Regions from separate parts of the Pseudomonas orientalis genome, predicted to be linked through region 4. Evidence: predicted binding sites of a transcription regulator. Region 4 holds the regulator's gene; each other region holds the start of a gene.
What was found. The regulator FliA, encoded in region 4, starts transcription of late flagellar genes. The targets are predictions, from matches to a motif close to CTAAAGTTTNNNNNNNNNNNGCCGNTAA.

Region 1 (3,231 bases), 1.2 Mb from region 4:
TTCAAAGCTAGCAGATTGGTTTGCTCTGCTACACCACGAATCACATCCAAAACCGAGGAGATGGAATAGCTTTCACCCTTGAGCTCCTCAATGATTCGGGATGTTTGTTCGGCCTGAACCTCAAGCCCTTTGATCAAGCTGATGGTGTTCTCGATTTCAGCCTTGCCCTGCATAGTGCTGGCATTAACGCGCTGCGACATCTCTGCGGCGTCGGTAGTGCTGCGCGCCACGTCTTTGACCGTGGCGCTCATCTCGCTGATGGCAGTGACCACCTGATCGGTGCCTTGACGCTGCTGGACGACGTTATTGCTAGTTTGCAGGGCCACAGCCGAAGACTGCTCGGCGGCGGTCGCGACCTGCGCCGTGGCACTCCCGATCTCACGGATCACTTCACCGATCTGTATGGCCATGTTATCCAGGTTACGCGAGATCTCGCCAAACTCGTCTCTGCCGGTGTAACGGGTTCTGGCAGTTAGGTCACGCGTGGATAGCGAAATAAGGGTGCGGTTCACGTCGACCACAGCGATTTTGATATTGCGAATAATCACCGAAGCGAGCCACAGCACCGCAATCAACATCAGAATGACGGTGGCTATTGCGACATACAGACTGCGCTGGGCATCGGTACGCGCGACATTGGCTAGGCTCACGACCGTCTGGCCCAGTTCAGCCTCGACCTGAGCCATCATGTCGATACGGCTGGTGGAAAGGTTGAACCAGTCTTCGGGTTTGATATTAAGCGGATCGCCTAGAGGCGTATCAAATCCGAGTTTTTGCAGGCGAGCTACATCGACGGATGCGGGCTGTTGTAGAACCGCATCCAGCTTATTTTTGAACACGGCAGGAGCCCAGCGTTGAAAGGCCTCGAAATAGCCGGAGAACTCGCCCATGTTGCGGCTGAAACGTGACAACAGCGGCGCATCAAAACGGTTTTGGTTGAATGCCAGGCCAAGCAGTACACGCTCTCGACCAGAGCGCTCTTTCATGTCTACGAACTGATTGAGTGAACTCAGCCCACGCAGGATTTCCGGATCCTCAATGCTGGTTTCCAGTGAGTAAGAGAAGCCGATCAAATTTTTGATAAGATCGGTGAATCGGGTGCCGGACTCGCCGTTATTGATTGCGAGCGTGTCCACCTGCTGACGCAGTCCGGCCAAACCATCAATTGCGCGCAGCATCTTGTCAGGCGCGATAAGACCCTCGGTCGATTGCGCATGCATCGCGCTCACCGCACGGTCGGTTTCTTGGCGTAAGACTTTCAACTTGTCCTGCATCGTCTTACCACCGCTGCCCAGAAACACGCCGCTTGCGCCGCGCTCACGCTGGATAGTGGTTACTACGTCACTGAGTTTCTGCGCGGTGCCGGTAGCGGTGACCGCTCGGTTCATCTCGCTCAGTGTCTCTCGTTTGTCAGCTACAAAAATCCCGGCGAAGACCAGAAAGCCCAACAGGGGAAACATCAAAATAAGCAGTAGCTTTGTACTCAAAGGAGCATTTCTAAGCATGGCAGGCCTCAGGGCTTGAAGATGTTGTTTAAAGCTATCCAAGGCGAACGTTCTATGAAGTCGACGTCTGATAGAGCCCAGGATGGTTCAGTAGTAGCCTGCCGTAGCCAGTTTTTTCTCCGTTCGGAATGTTTCGGCTGAAACCAGCAAAGCTTTACCTGTACCCGTGTATCGATAGGGGCCTAGGTACCGAGTAGGTGGGATCTTTGTAACCGTCCGGCCAAGTCATCTACCCAGTTCCGCAAAGCCAAGACATGGTGTGCACTTAAATTTAAGTGGTCACCAGTTCTAGCCTTTTGTGCGAGTTTGCAGACTCTTCATAGAATGCTGCTCAGCGTTTACGCGTGAACTGTTGCTCAGTGACCGCCGTACCCCATTGATTGCCTTGCTCTTCATGAGTTAGCTCGAAACCCAAGGATTCGTAGAGGCGCCGGGCAGCTTCCAACCCTTTGAATGTCCAAAGTTGTATAGCTGAGAAATTCTGCCGGTCGCAGAAATCTAATGCCTCGGTGAGAAGGTGACGACCTATACCGCCACCACGGCAGCCATCGTCAAGGATGAACCAGCGCAGGTGGGCTTCATCGTTTCCGAGATCCTCTCCGTCAATAGCCAGCGATCCCACAATCCGGCCAGCGCTCTCAGCGACCCAGATGGCGTTACGCGTATTGTTCAGTCGTCCCGCAAACTCCGCAACGCCAGTTGCAACCTGACTCTCGAAAAACTGACCAAAGCCTGAATGGCGAGAGTAAAAGCTAGCGTGCATTTCGGCCATACGACCGATCAGGCCAGGGCGATAGCAGGATCATCACACTGCCTTAAAAATGGCTGACGAACGTCGACGCACGCGGCCGCGCCTTGAGCACCGATTCAGCGCTGAAGCCGACCAGAAGGTAGGTCACTGCGCAGCCTAGGATGTCGAGGTCGAAACGATCAAGAAGGCGGTGGCCAGCACTAATGCCTGAAGTTGCTCGGTATCCAGCTCCATCTCAGAACCGTGGCGAATGCCTGGCCAGTGGAACTTGCCTTGGTTTAATCGGCGCGCCGCTAGCCATATTCCGAAGCCGTCATGCACCAGCACTTTCATGCGATTGGCGCGGCGGTTGGCGAACAGATAAGCACAGTGCGGCTGCGCCGCACCGAACACGGCGATCACCCTGGCTAATGCCGTCTCGGTACCGGCGCGCATGTCCATCGGCTCGGTGGCGAGCCAGACGGAGTCGATGCGAATCATCGCAGGAGGTCTCGAAGAAAGGTCGCGCAGGCAGCAGCATTTTCAGTGGGCCAGTTCACTTTGACGGTGCCACGCGGGTGCTGTATTTCAACGCAGATGTTCGATGATGACGGATGGGATTTTGCCCCAGCCAGCGACACGGGTAATGGAATAAATGCAGGTTGCAGCGCTGTGCTTTTCTGCGATTGCAGCCGAATCCATTTGTGGACGAGGTTTGCGTTGAGGTTATGGCTGAGTGCGATGCTGGCAATCGAAGCACCGGGCTGAGCACACTCTTGAATGACTTGGGCTTTGAAGGACTTGGAATAAGAACGGCGTGTTGGCTGCATGAAATACCCGATTAAAAGTCTAGAACTGGTGCCCACTTAAATTTAAGTGCACACCATGTCTTGGCTTAGCGGGGCTGGGTAGATGACTTGGCCGGACGCATACGATTAAACTGAGGGCGAGTACGAGGGCCCTTAGCAATCCGAGTCTGGCTTAAAACACAACGGC
Region 2 (3,231 bases), 2.7 Mb from region 4:
GAGGTGCCGAGCAGATATTCGCCTTCATAGACGGTATTGGCGCGAAACATCGGATAAACGAAATCGCGGACGAACTCTTCGCGCAGGTCGTCAATGTAGATCTCTTTCACGCCCATGGCTTGCGCCTTGGCACGTGCAGGTTCGACCTCTTCGCCCTGACCCAGGTCAGCGGTGAAGGTCACCACTTCACAGTTATAAGTATCCTGCAGCCACTTGAGGATCACCGAAGTGTCCAGGCCGCCGGAATACGCGAGAACGACCTTGTTTACGTCGGCCATGCCATCACTCCACGGGGTTGTACGGAAAGGCGACGATTCTACCGATCAAAACCGTGAAATTACAGGGGCGCGACAGCAAATGAAGATAAAGCGACAGATTATGTCGAACGGGCGACTGACAGTCGCACGTTATGAGGTGGCCGCAGGGTTGCTCGGGGCGGTGGCTTGGGACGCCGGCTTCTCGGGTGCGGCCACACGTTCGAGTTGCACGTTGACCCGACGGTTGCGTGCCCGGTTGGCGGCATTGGTGTTGGGCGCCAAGGGATAGCTTTCACCGTGGAAACGCATGGTGATCTGCGATTCCGGAATGCCGTTGGCCTTGAAGTAGTCCACTACCGCCAAGGCACGGCGTCGTGAAACATCACGGTTGGTCAGGCGGTTGCCGCTGTTATCCGAATGGCCGTTCAATTCGATATGGTTGACGGTGGGGTCGGCTTTCATAAAGGCGACAATCACCGACAGTTTCTGCTTGGCCGCTGCATCCAGTTCGATACCACCACCGGGGAAACCGACTTCCGTCTGCTTGACCTGATCGTAGTTCATCGGCAATAGCTTGGTCGTACAGAGCTGATAGTCGTTGTAGGCCTTGGTGAACTTCACCGGCAGCAGGCGAATTTCCGAATATCCACCTTCGCGCCCATAGTGCCGGACGGTCGGGCTGCGGCCTTCGAGCAAACCGGTGAACAGGCGTCCGGCCTGGCCCTGAGAGCTGTTGAACAGCACATCACCGCTGCCGACGCGTACTGCACCCAGGTTGATGTCGCCGCGCCCCGGTTGCCAGGGCGCGGCCGCAGCCAATAACGTGGCGGAGCCGGCACCGAGCGAACCGTTATAGGCTTTCAGACGAAATATCGCCTGCTCGCCCGCCCGGCGCACGAACTCACCCGAGCCGAAATCGGTGATCGGCTGGGTCAGGCGGCACTCGAACTGATCGCCCTCCACTTTCCACTCAATATTCTCCAGACGTGTCTGGAACGTGAGGGCCATCGCGGGCAGGCTGGCGAACACACTGAGCAGGGCAAAATAATGCTGGCGCACGGGAGGCTCCACTGGTTACTACAACACTTCAAAGCGTCATACATCGTTAAGGCATACCCAGTGCTATCGGTTGCATCCTGCAAAACTTGATAGCGAGTGCCTGCACGAGTCTTTTCCGGTAGCATTCCCACCAGATTGACCCGCCTGGAATCCCCAATGTCCGACCGCCTGACCCTGCTGCGTCCCGACGACTGGCATATACATCTTCGTGATGGTGCTGTGTTACCCCATACCGTGGCCGATGTCGCGCGCACCTTTGGCCGTGCCATCATCATGCCTAACCTGGTACCTCCGGTGCGTAACGCCGAGCAAGCCGACGCCTATCGCCAGCGCATCCTCGCTGCACGACCGGCCGGCAGCCGCTTCGAACCACTGATGGTGCTCTACCTCACCGACCGCACCCAGCCTTCGGAGATTCGCGAGGCCAAGGCCAGCGGCTTCGTGCACGCCGCCAAGCTGTACCCGGCCGGCGCGACCACCAACTCCGACTCCGGCGTCACCAGCATCGACAAGATCCTGCCGGCCATCGAAGCCATGGCCGAGGTGGGCATGCCGCTGTTGATCCACGGTGAAGTAACCCGTGGCGATGTCGACGTGTTCGATCGCGAAAAGATCTTCATTGACGAACATATGCGCCGCGTGGTCGAGCTGTTCCCGACCCTCAAGGTGGTGTTCGAACACATCACCACCGCCGACGCCGTGCAGTTCGTCACCGAGGCTTCGGCCAACGTCGGCGCGACCATCACCGCACACCACCTGTTGTACAACCGCAACCACATGCTGGTGGGCGGGATTCGGCCGCACTTCTATTGTTTGCCGATCCTCAAGCGCAATACCCATCAGGTGGCGTTGCTGGATGCCGCGACCAGCGGCAATCCGAAGTTTTTCCTCGGCACCGATTCCGCGCCCCACGCCCAGCACGCCAAGGAAGCCGCGTGTGGTTGTGCCGGTTGCTACACCGCGTTCGCCGCCATCGAGCTGTACGCTGAAGCGTTCGAACAACGCAACGCCCTGGACAAGCTCGAGGGTTTCGCCAGCCTCAACGGCCCGCGCTTCTATGGCCTGCCCGCGAATACCGACCGCATCACCCTGGTTCGTGAAGACTGGACCGCCCCCGCCAGCCTGCCCTTTGGCGAGTTGACCGTTATCCCGCTGCGCGCCGGTGAAACACTGCGCTGGCGCCTGCTGGAGGAAAGCAAGTGAGTGAAGACCATTACGAGGACGACCAGGAACACGGTGGCGGCGGTTCGCGCCACCCGATGGCCGAGCGTTTCCGCGGCTACCTGCCTGTCGTTATCGACGTAGAAACCGGCGGCTTCAATTGCGCCACCGACGCACTGCTGGAAATTGCCGCAACCACCATAGGCATGGACGAGCAGGGCTTCGTTTACCCGGACCACACCCACTTCTTCCGCGTCGAGCCGTTTGAAGGTGCCAACATCGAAGCGGCAGCTCTGGAGTTCACCGGGATCAAGCTCGATCATCCACTGCGCATGGCGGTGAGCGAAGAAGCCGCACTGACCGACATCTTCCGCGGCGTACGCAAGGCGCTGAAAGCCAACGGCTGCAAGCGCGCGATCTTGGTGGGGCACAACAGCAGTTTCGACCTGGGCTTCCTCAACGCCGCCGTGGCGCGGCTGGACATGAAGCGCAACCCCTTCCATCCGTTCTCCAGTTTCGACACGGCCACGCTCGCCGGACTGGCCTATGGTCAGACCGTGCTGGCAAAAGCCTGCCAGGCCGCCGGAATCGACTTCGACGGCCGCGAAGCGCATTCGGCCCGCTACGACACCGAAAAGACCGCCGAGCTGTTCTGCGGCATCGTCAATCGCTGGAAACAGATGGGCGGCTGGGAAGATTTCGGCGACTGAAGCTGAATCCCGCGCACAAAAAAACCGGCCTTCTCAGGCCGGTT
Region 3 (3,231 bases), 1.3 Mb from region 4:
GCACTTTGAAGCGCCCCATCAAGGCAATCACCCGGCCATTGGCTTCCAGCAGGCTCTGGGTATTGGTTTCAGTGGCATGGCCGCTGTGTACCAACTCTTCAACCATCTGTCGGATCTGCACCATGCTGCGGTTGATCTCTTCGGTCACTGCGCTCTGTTGCTCGGCGGCCGTGGCGATCTGGGTGCTGAGGTTGTTGATATGGCTGACCGAACCGGCCATCTCATCCAGGCCGGTGTTCACCCGAGCGGTGGCATCCGCCGCCGACTGGCAACTGGCCTGGGTGTTTTCCATGGCGGCTACCGACGAGCTGACGCCGGTGGTCAAGCGCGCCAGCATCTCGTTGATCTGCGAGGTGCTGGCCTGGGTGCGTGCGGCCAGTGCGCGTACCTCATCGGCCACCACGGCAAACCCGCGGCCTTGCTCGCCGGCCCGCGCCGCTTCGATTGCGGCGTTGAGCGCCAGCAGGTTGGTCTGGCCGGCGATGGCGCCGATCACCCCGAGGGTTTCGGTGATGCGCGCGGCGTCCTGGCGCATGTTCTCGACGGTGTGGGTCGCGCTGGCCACTTCGCCGATCAAGGCGCTGACGCTGGTGGACGCTTCGCCCACCACCACCCGCGAACGGTCGGCGTGCTCGCTGGCGCGCTGGGTAAAGGCCGCCGTTTCTGCGGCGTTTTGCGCGACCGTGTCGGCGGTGGAGCTCATTTCGGTGATGGCGGTCACCGTCTGATCCGTCTCCGATGCGTGGCGCAACAGGATCTGGTTGGTGTGCGCGGAGGTGTGCTGCAACTGCTCTAGGCCCGAGGCCATGGCGCCGGTGGCCTGGGTCACTTCGCCGATCATGTTTTGCAGGTAGACGATAAAGCGGTTCACCGAATGGCCGATGGCGCCCAGTTCGTCTTCGGCGCGGATGGTGATGCGCCGCGTGAGGTCGGCGTCGCCGGCGGACAGCGCGTCGATATTGCCCTTGAGCGCTTTCATGCGCTGTACCAGTTGGCGAATCGCATACGCCGCCAGCAGCACCAGCAGGATCACCATCGGAATTTGCAGCAGCGCCAGGCTGCCGAGCACATCGTTGCGCTGGGCGGTAATCAACGAGGTGGGCAGGGCGGTCGCGAGGAACCACGGGGTACCCTCGATCGGGCGCATGTAGAAGGTGCTGGCCACGCCCTGGTTGTCGAACTCGGCGCGTTGCAGGGCCTGATCGCGATGGGCGAGGGCTTTGCTGACCTGGGCGGCGAACGCCGAAGTGCCGGTCAGCTCACTGATGTTCTTCAGCACCACCGGGCCGCTGATGCGCGAGCTGTTGCTGATGATCTTGCCGTCGCCTTCGACGATCAGCATTTGCCCGCCAATGTCTTTTTCCTTGCTGGCCACCAGGTCATTGAAGAAGCCCAGGGTCACGTCGATGGTCGCCACGCCATAGGCGGCGCCGTCACGCTGGATCGCCATGGCGCAGTTGGTGCGCGGCTCCTGGCTGGCGTCGTCCTTGTAGGCCGCAGCCCAGGCGCATTGGCCACGGGGCGAGGCGAGGCCGCCCTTGTACCAGCTCTGATCGTAATAGTTGGGCGCGGCGTCGCTGTTCCAGAAGGTGTTGACCGCCAGCTTGCCCGAGGCGTCACGGTGCCAGAACGTACTGTGCTTGTTACGCCCCGGCGTGCGCTGGTTGGGCAGCGGCCAGATACCGCCGCCGAACACTTTCAGCTCGCCATATTGATCCACCAGGCCGGGCAGGACCTTGTCGATGGCATCGCTTTCAAGCAGAGGCACAGTCTGGGTGATGGTGCGTTGCTGGGCCTGAACCTTGTTCAGTTCGCCCTGGATCTGTTCGGCCACTTCGGCGACGCGGTTGAGCACCACCTGTTCTTCGGTGTCTTGCAGCTTGGGTGCGACCAACTGGCCGATACCCACGACCGTCAACACCAATAACACTAGGACGAACAGCACCAGAAACAGGGTATAGCGGGCTTGGATGGAGCGCAGTGGGGGCATGGGGCCGTCCTTACGAAGCGTTATTGTCGACGCGGCTTTGTTAGAGCTTCGTAGGGCTATCGGCCCGGACCGGGGGAGCTTTAGGTACGTGCGTGCAAGAAAGTGCAGATGCCGCCAGGTCAGATCTCCAGCATCGCCATCACCTCCTCGGGGTAGCGCAGGCCGGCCGTTGCATCCGCCGGAAAGATCGCTGTCAACGCGTCCCGTTCGTTCGCGCTCAGGGTGATCGACACGGCGGCCACATTCTCTTCCAGGTATTTACGTTGCTTGGTGCCGGGGATCGGCACGATGTAATCGCCTTGCGCCAACACCCACGCCAGCGCCAGTTGGCCCGCCGTCACGCCCTTTTCCGCCGCCAGTGCTTGCACCTGCTCGACCAGTTGCAGGTTCCTGGCAAAATTCTCGCCCTGGAAGCGCGGGTTGAAGCGGCGGTAGTCCTCGGCGCCGAAATCCTCCGGGCGCTTCAATGCGCCGGTCAGAAACCCCCGGCCCAACGGGCTGTAAGGCACGAAGGCGATGCCCAGGCGCTGGCAGGCGGCAAGGCAGCCGTTGTCTTCCTGATCGCGACTCCACAATGAATATTCGCTTTGCAGGGCGCTGATGGGGTGAACCTTGTGCGCCCGTTCCAGCGTGGCGGCGGACGCTTCGCTCAGGCCCAGGTAACGCACCTTGCCCTGTTGCACCAGCTCGGCCATGGCGCCGACGGTTTCTTCGATGGCCACCTCGGGATCGATGCGGTGCTGGTAGTACAGGTCCAGGGTTTCGATGCCCAGGCGTTGCAGCGTGCCGTCGATGGAGGCGCGCACGTATTCAGGGCGCCCGTTCACACCACGCAGCGCCGGGTTCGCCGGATCGCGCAGGATGCCGAACTTGCTGGCCAGGAACACCTGGTCGCGCTTGCCGGCGATGGCCTTGCCGATCAGCTGTTCATTGGTGTGGGGGCCGTACATGTCGGCGGTGTCGAGAAAGTTGACGCCCAGTTCCAGCGCACGGTGCAAGGTGGCGATGGCCTGCGAGGTGTCGATGCCCGGTGCGTAGAAATCGCTCATGCCCATGCAGCCGAGGCCGATGGCGGACACGTGAGGGCCGTTGTTGCCGAGTTGACGAGTACGCATGGTGAAGCTCCTGTGGATGAGGTGGCCATTGTCACGCTCGACAAAACCTGGATAAACCGGCTAAAAGCACTATCACTGTTTGGAAAGTCCAAACAATTGCCAGGGCCTCACTGTGGACCGTTTCAA
Region 4 (3,231 bases):
CAGTCCAGGCTCAGGGCCTGGGCTTCGCTGGCCATGCCGTTGACCAGCGGCGTGGCGTTTTCCACCAGGTCCATGGTGCGGTTGGCCGCCGCCTCGGTCAGCCTGACCACATAGGACAGGCGTTCAGTGGCATCGGTGATCTGCGAAATTTCTTCGGCCTGGGGCATGCGCGGGTCAATCTGGAAATTGACGATCGCACTGTGCAGCTCGCGTGTGAGCTTGCCCACTTCCTGATACAGGCCGCGGTCACGGGTCTGGTTAAGCTCATGGATCAACTGCACCGCGTCGGCGAACTGGCCTTTTTCCAGGCTGTCGACCAACTGGTGAGCATGCTTTTTCAGGGTCGACTCAAAGTCGCCCTGTGACGTTTCTTTATGCTCCATAGCTCCCCCGCGATGGCATTAGCCGTGGATGCGTTCGAAGATCTTTTCGATCTTCTCTTTCAAGGCCAATGCTGTGAATGGCTTGACCACGTAACCGTTGACCCCGGCCTGGGCGGCTTCGATGATCTGCTCACGCTTGGCTTCGGCGGTCACCATCAACACCGGCAGGCTGCGCAGTTTTTCATCGGCGCGCACATGGCGCAGCAAGTCGATACCGGTCATGCCAGGCATGTTCCAGTCGGTTACCAGAAAGTCGATGCTGCCGCTGTTGAGGATTGGAATCGCCGTGATGCCGTCATCCGCCTCGACCGTGTTAGTGAACCCAAGGTCACGCAACAGGTTTTTTATGATCCGCCGCATCGTTGAGAAGTCATCAACGATGAGGATTTTCATGTTCTTGTCCAATTCGACCTCCAAGCAGTCTTAAACGCGCCCAGCACCTGGACGCGCCACTTCAATCAACAGGCGTTACACAAAAAGGACTGCCCAGGGCACCACGGAGCGAATCCGCAAAGGCCGAAACCTTCGCGGTAGCGTCTGCAGTGTCCCCACACTGCCTGTCAGCGCGCGCGCCACTCTCCCAACCGCCCCCGCAAGCGGGCCGCGCACTGGCTATGCAACTGGCTGACACGCGATTCGCTGACCCCCAGGACCTCACCGATTTCCTTGAGGTTCAGCTCTTCGTCGTAGTACAGCGCCAACACCAGGCGCTCGCGCTCCGGCAAATTGGCAATGGCCTCCGCCAACGCGCCCTGGAAACGCTCATCTTCCAGATCGCGCGACGGCTCCATATGCGCGCTCGCGCCGTCCTCGTGCAGCCCTTCATGCTCGCCGTCCTGCAACAGGTCGTCGAAACTGAACAGGCGGCTGCCCAAGGTATCGTTCAAAATCCCGTAATAATCGTCGAGACTCAATTGGAGTTCGGCCGCAACTTCGTGATCTTTAGCGTCACGACCGGTTTTTGCTTCAATTGCGCGAATTGCGTCACTGACCATGCGCGTATTGCGGTGTACCGAACGCGGTGCCCAGTCACCTTTACGCACTTCGTCGAGCATCGCGCCACGGATACGGATACCCGCATACGTCTCGAAACTCGCCCCCTTGCTCGCGTCATATTTGGTCGACACTTCGAGCAGGCCGATCATGCCGGCCTGGATCAGGTCTTCCACCTGCACGCTGGCGGGCAGGCGCGCCAGCAAGTGGTAGGCGATACGCTTGACCAGCGGCGCGTAGCGCTCGATCAACTCGCCCTGGCTGTCACGTGCCGACTTTTTGTAAAGGTTGTAGCCGCTTGATGTCATAGCACAGGTCCCGCGCTCGTCTGATGCACCAGTCGCTCGACGAAAAACTCCAGATGCCCCCGAGGATTGGCGGGCAGCGGCCAGGTATCGACCTTCTGGGCAATGGCCTTGAACGCCAGTGCGCACTTCGAACGAGGGAACGCTTCGTAGACCGCACGCTGCTTTTGCACGGCCTTGCGCACACACTCGTCGTAAGGAACTGCACCGACGTATTGTAAAGCCACATCGAGGAAACGATCCGTGACCTTGGTCAACTTGGCGAACAGGTTGCGCCCTTCCTGCGGGCTCTGGGCCATATTGGCCAGCACGCGGAAGCGGTTCATGCCGTAGTCACGGTTAAGCAGTTTGATCAGCGCGTAGGCGTCGGTGATCGAGGTGGGTTCATCGCACACCACCAGCAGCACTTCTTGCGCTGCACGTACAAAGCTGACCACCGACTCACCGATCCCGGCGGCGGTGTCGATCACAAGCACGTCGAGGTTGTCGCCGATATCGCTGAAGGCCTGGATCAGGCCGGCATGCTGCGCCGGGCTCAGGTGCACCATGCTCTGGGTGCCCGAGGCGGCCGGCACGATGCGGATCCCCCCAGGGCCCTGCAGCAGCACATCGCGCAGCTCACAGCGGCCTTCGATCACATCGGCCAGCGTGTGTTTGGGTGTCAGCCCCAGCAGAACGTCCACGTTCGCCAGGCCCAGGTCAGCATCCAGCAGCATGACGCGACGGCCAAGCTCTGCCAGGGCCAGGGACAAATTCACTGACACGTTAGTTTTGCCGACGCCACCTTTGCCGCCGGTCACCGCGATCACCTGTACGGGATGCATGCTGCCCATTTTATTTCTTTACCTTGTCTTGCTTAGACGCAGGCTACATGGCTTGGCCGCGTGTATCGCTTGCAGGCCATCGATGTAGGTACATTTCACGGTGTTCATCCTGCCTCATCCCACCCGTTTTGCCGGGTTGTGATAAAGGTCGGCGAACATATCAGCCATCGCTTCCTCGCTAGGCTCGTCTTGCATTTGCACGCTGACAGCACGGCTGACCAACTGATGACGGCGCGGCAGATGCAAATCATCCGGGATCCGCGGCCCGTCGGTCAGGTAGGCGACCGGTAGTTCATGACTGATTGCCAGGCTCAACACTTCGCCCAGGCTGGCGGTTTCATCCAGTTTGGTCAGGATACAACCGGACAGGCCGCAGCGTTTATAGCTGTGGTGGGCAGCGGTAAGAACCTGTTTCTGGCTGGTGGTTGCAAGCACCAGGTAATTCTTTGACTTGATGCCACGCCCGGCCAGGCTTTCGAGCTGCATGCGCAGGGCCGGGTCGCTGGCTTGCAGGCCGGCGGTATCGATCAGCACCACACGCTTGCGCAGCAGCGGGTCGAGGGCGTTGGCCAGGGATTGACCCGGGTCGACATGGGTCACCGGCACATTGAGGATGCGGCCCAGGGTCTTGAGCTGCTCCTGGGCACCGATGCGGTAGCTGTCCATGCTCACCAGCGCGATGTTCTGCGCGCCGTACTTGAGCACATAACGCGCCGCCAGCTTGGC

Region 1: a site for FliA is predicted at 1,636-1,663, ahead of MRY17_RS12450 (methyl-accepting chemotaxis protein). Genes of this name have one in related genera too.
Region 2: a site for FliA is predicted at 1,380-1,407, ahead of MRY17_RS05565 (flagellar protein MotY). Genes of this name have one in related genera too.
Region 3: a site for FliA is predicted at 2,047-2,074, ahead of MRY17_RS11815 (methyl-accepting chemotaxis protein). Genes of this name have one in related genera too.

What each region holds. Positions count from the first base shown of each region.
Region 1 is NZ_CP094351.1:2,810,709-2,813,939, reverse strand. Features, by position in the region: gene MRY17_RS12450 (methyl-accepting chemotaxis protein) at 1-1,460, opposite strand, end outside; partial or broken gene MRY17_RS12445 (GNAT family N-acetyltransferase) at 1,837-2,301, opposite strand; gene tnpB (IS66 family insertion sequence element accessory protein TnpB) at 2,413-2,736, opposite strand; gene tnpA (IS66-like element accessory protein TnpA) at 2,733-3,065, opposite strand.
Region 2 is NZ_CP094351.1:1,293,060-1,296,290, reverse strand. Features, by position in the region: gene MRY17_RS05570 (argininosuccinate synthase) at 1-278, opposite strand, end outside; gene MRY17_RS05565 (flagellar protein MotY) at 408-1,316, opposite strand; gene pyrC (dihydroorotase) at 1,473-2,519, shown strand; gene rnt (ribonuclease T) at 2,576-3,187, shown strand.
Region 3 is NZ_CP094351.1:2,673,701-2,676,931, forward strand. Features, by position in the region: gene MRY17_RS11815 (methyl-accepting chemotaxis protein) at 1-1,990, opposite strand, end outside; gene MRY17_RS11820 (aldo/keto reductase) at 2,110-3,105, opposite strand; gene MRY17_RS11825 (LysR family transcriptional regulator) at 3,218-3,231, shown strand, end outside.
Region 4 is NZ_CP094351.1:4,008,857-4,012,087, forward strand. Features, by position in the region: gene MRY17_RS17750 (protein phosphatase CheZ) at 1-383, opposite strand, end outside; gene MRY17_RS17755 (chemotaxis response regulator CheY) at 402-776, opposite strand; gene fliA (RNA polymerase sigma factor FliA) at 944-1,684, opposite strand; gene fleN (flagellar synthesis regulator FleN) at 1,681-2,514, opposite strand; gene flhF (flagellar biosynthesis protein FlhF) at 2,620-3,231, opposite strand, start outside.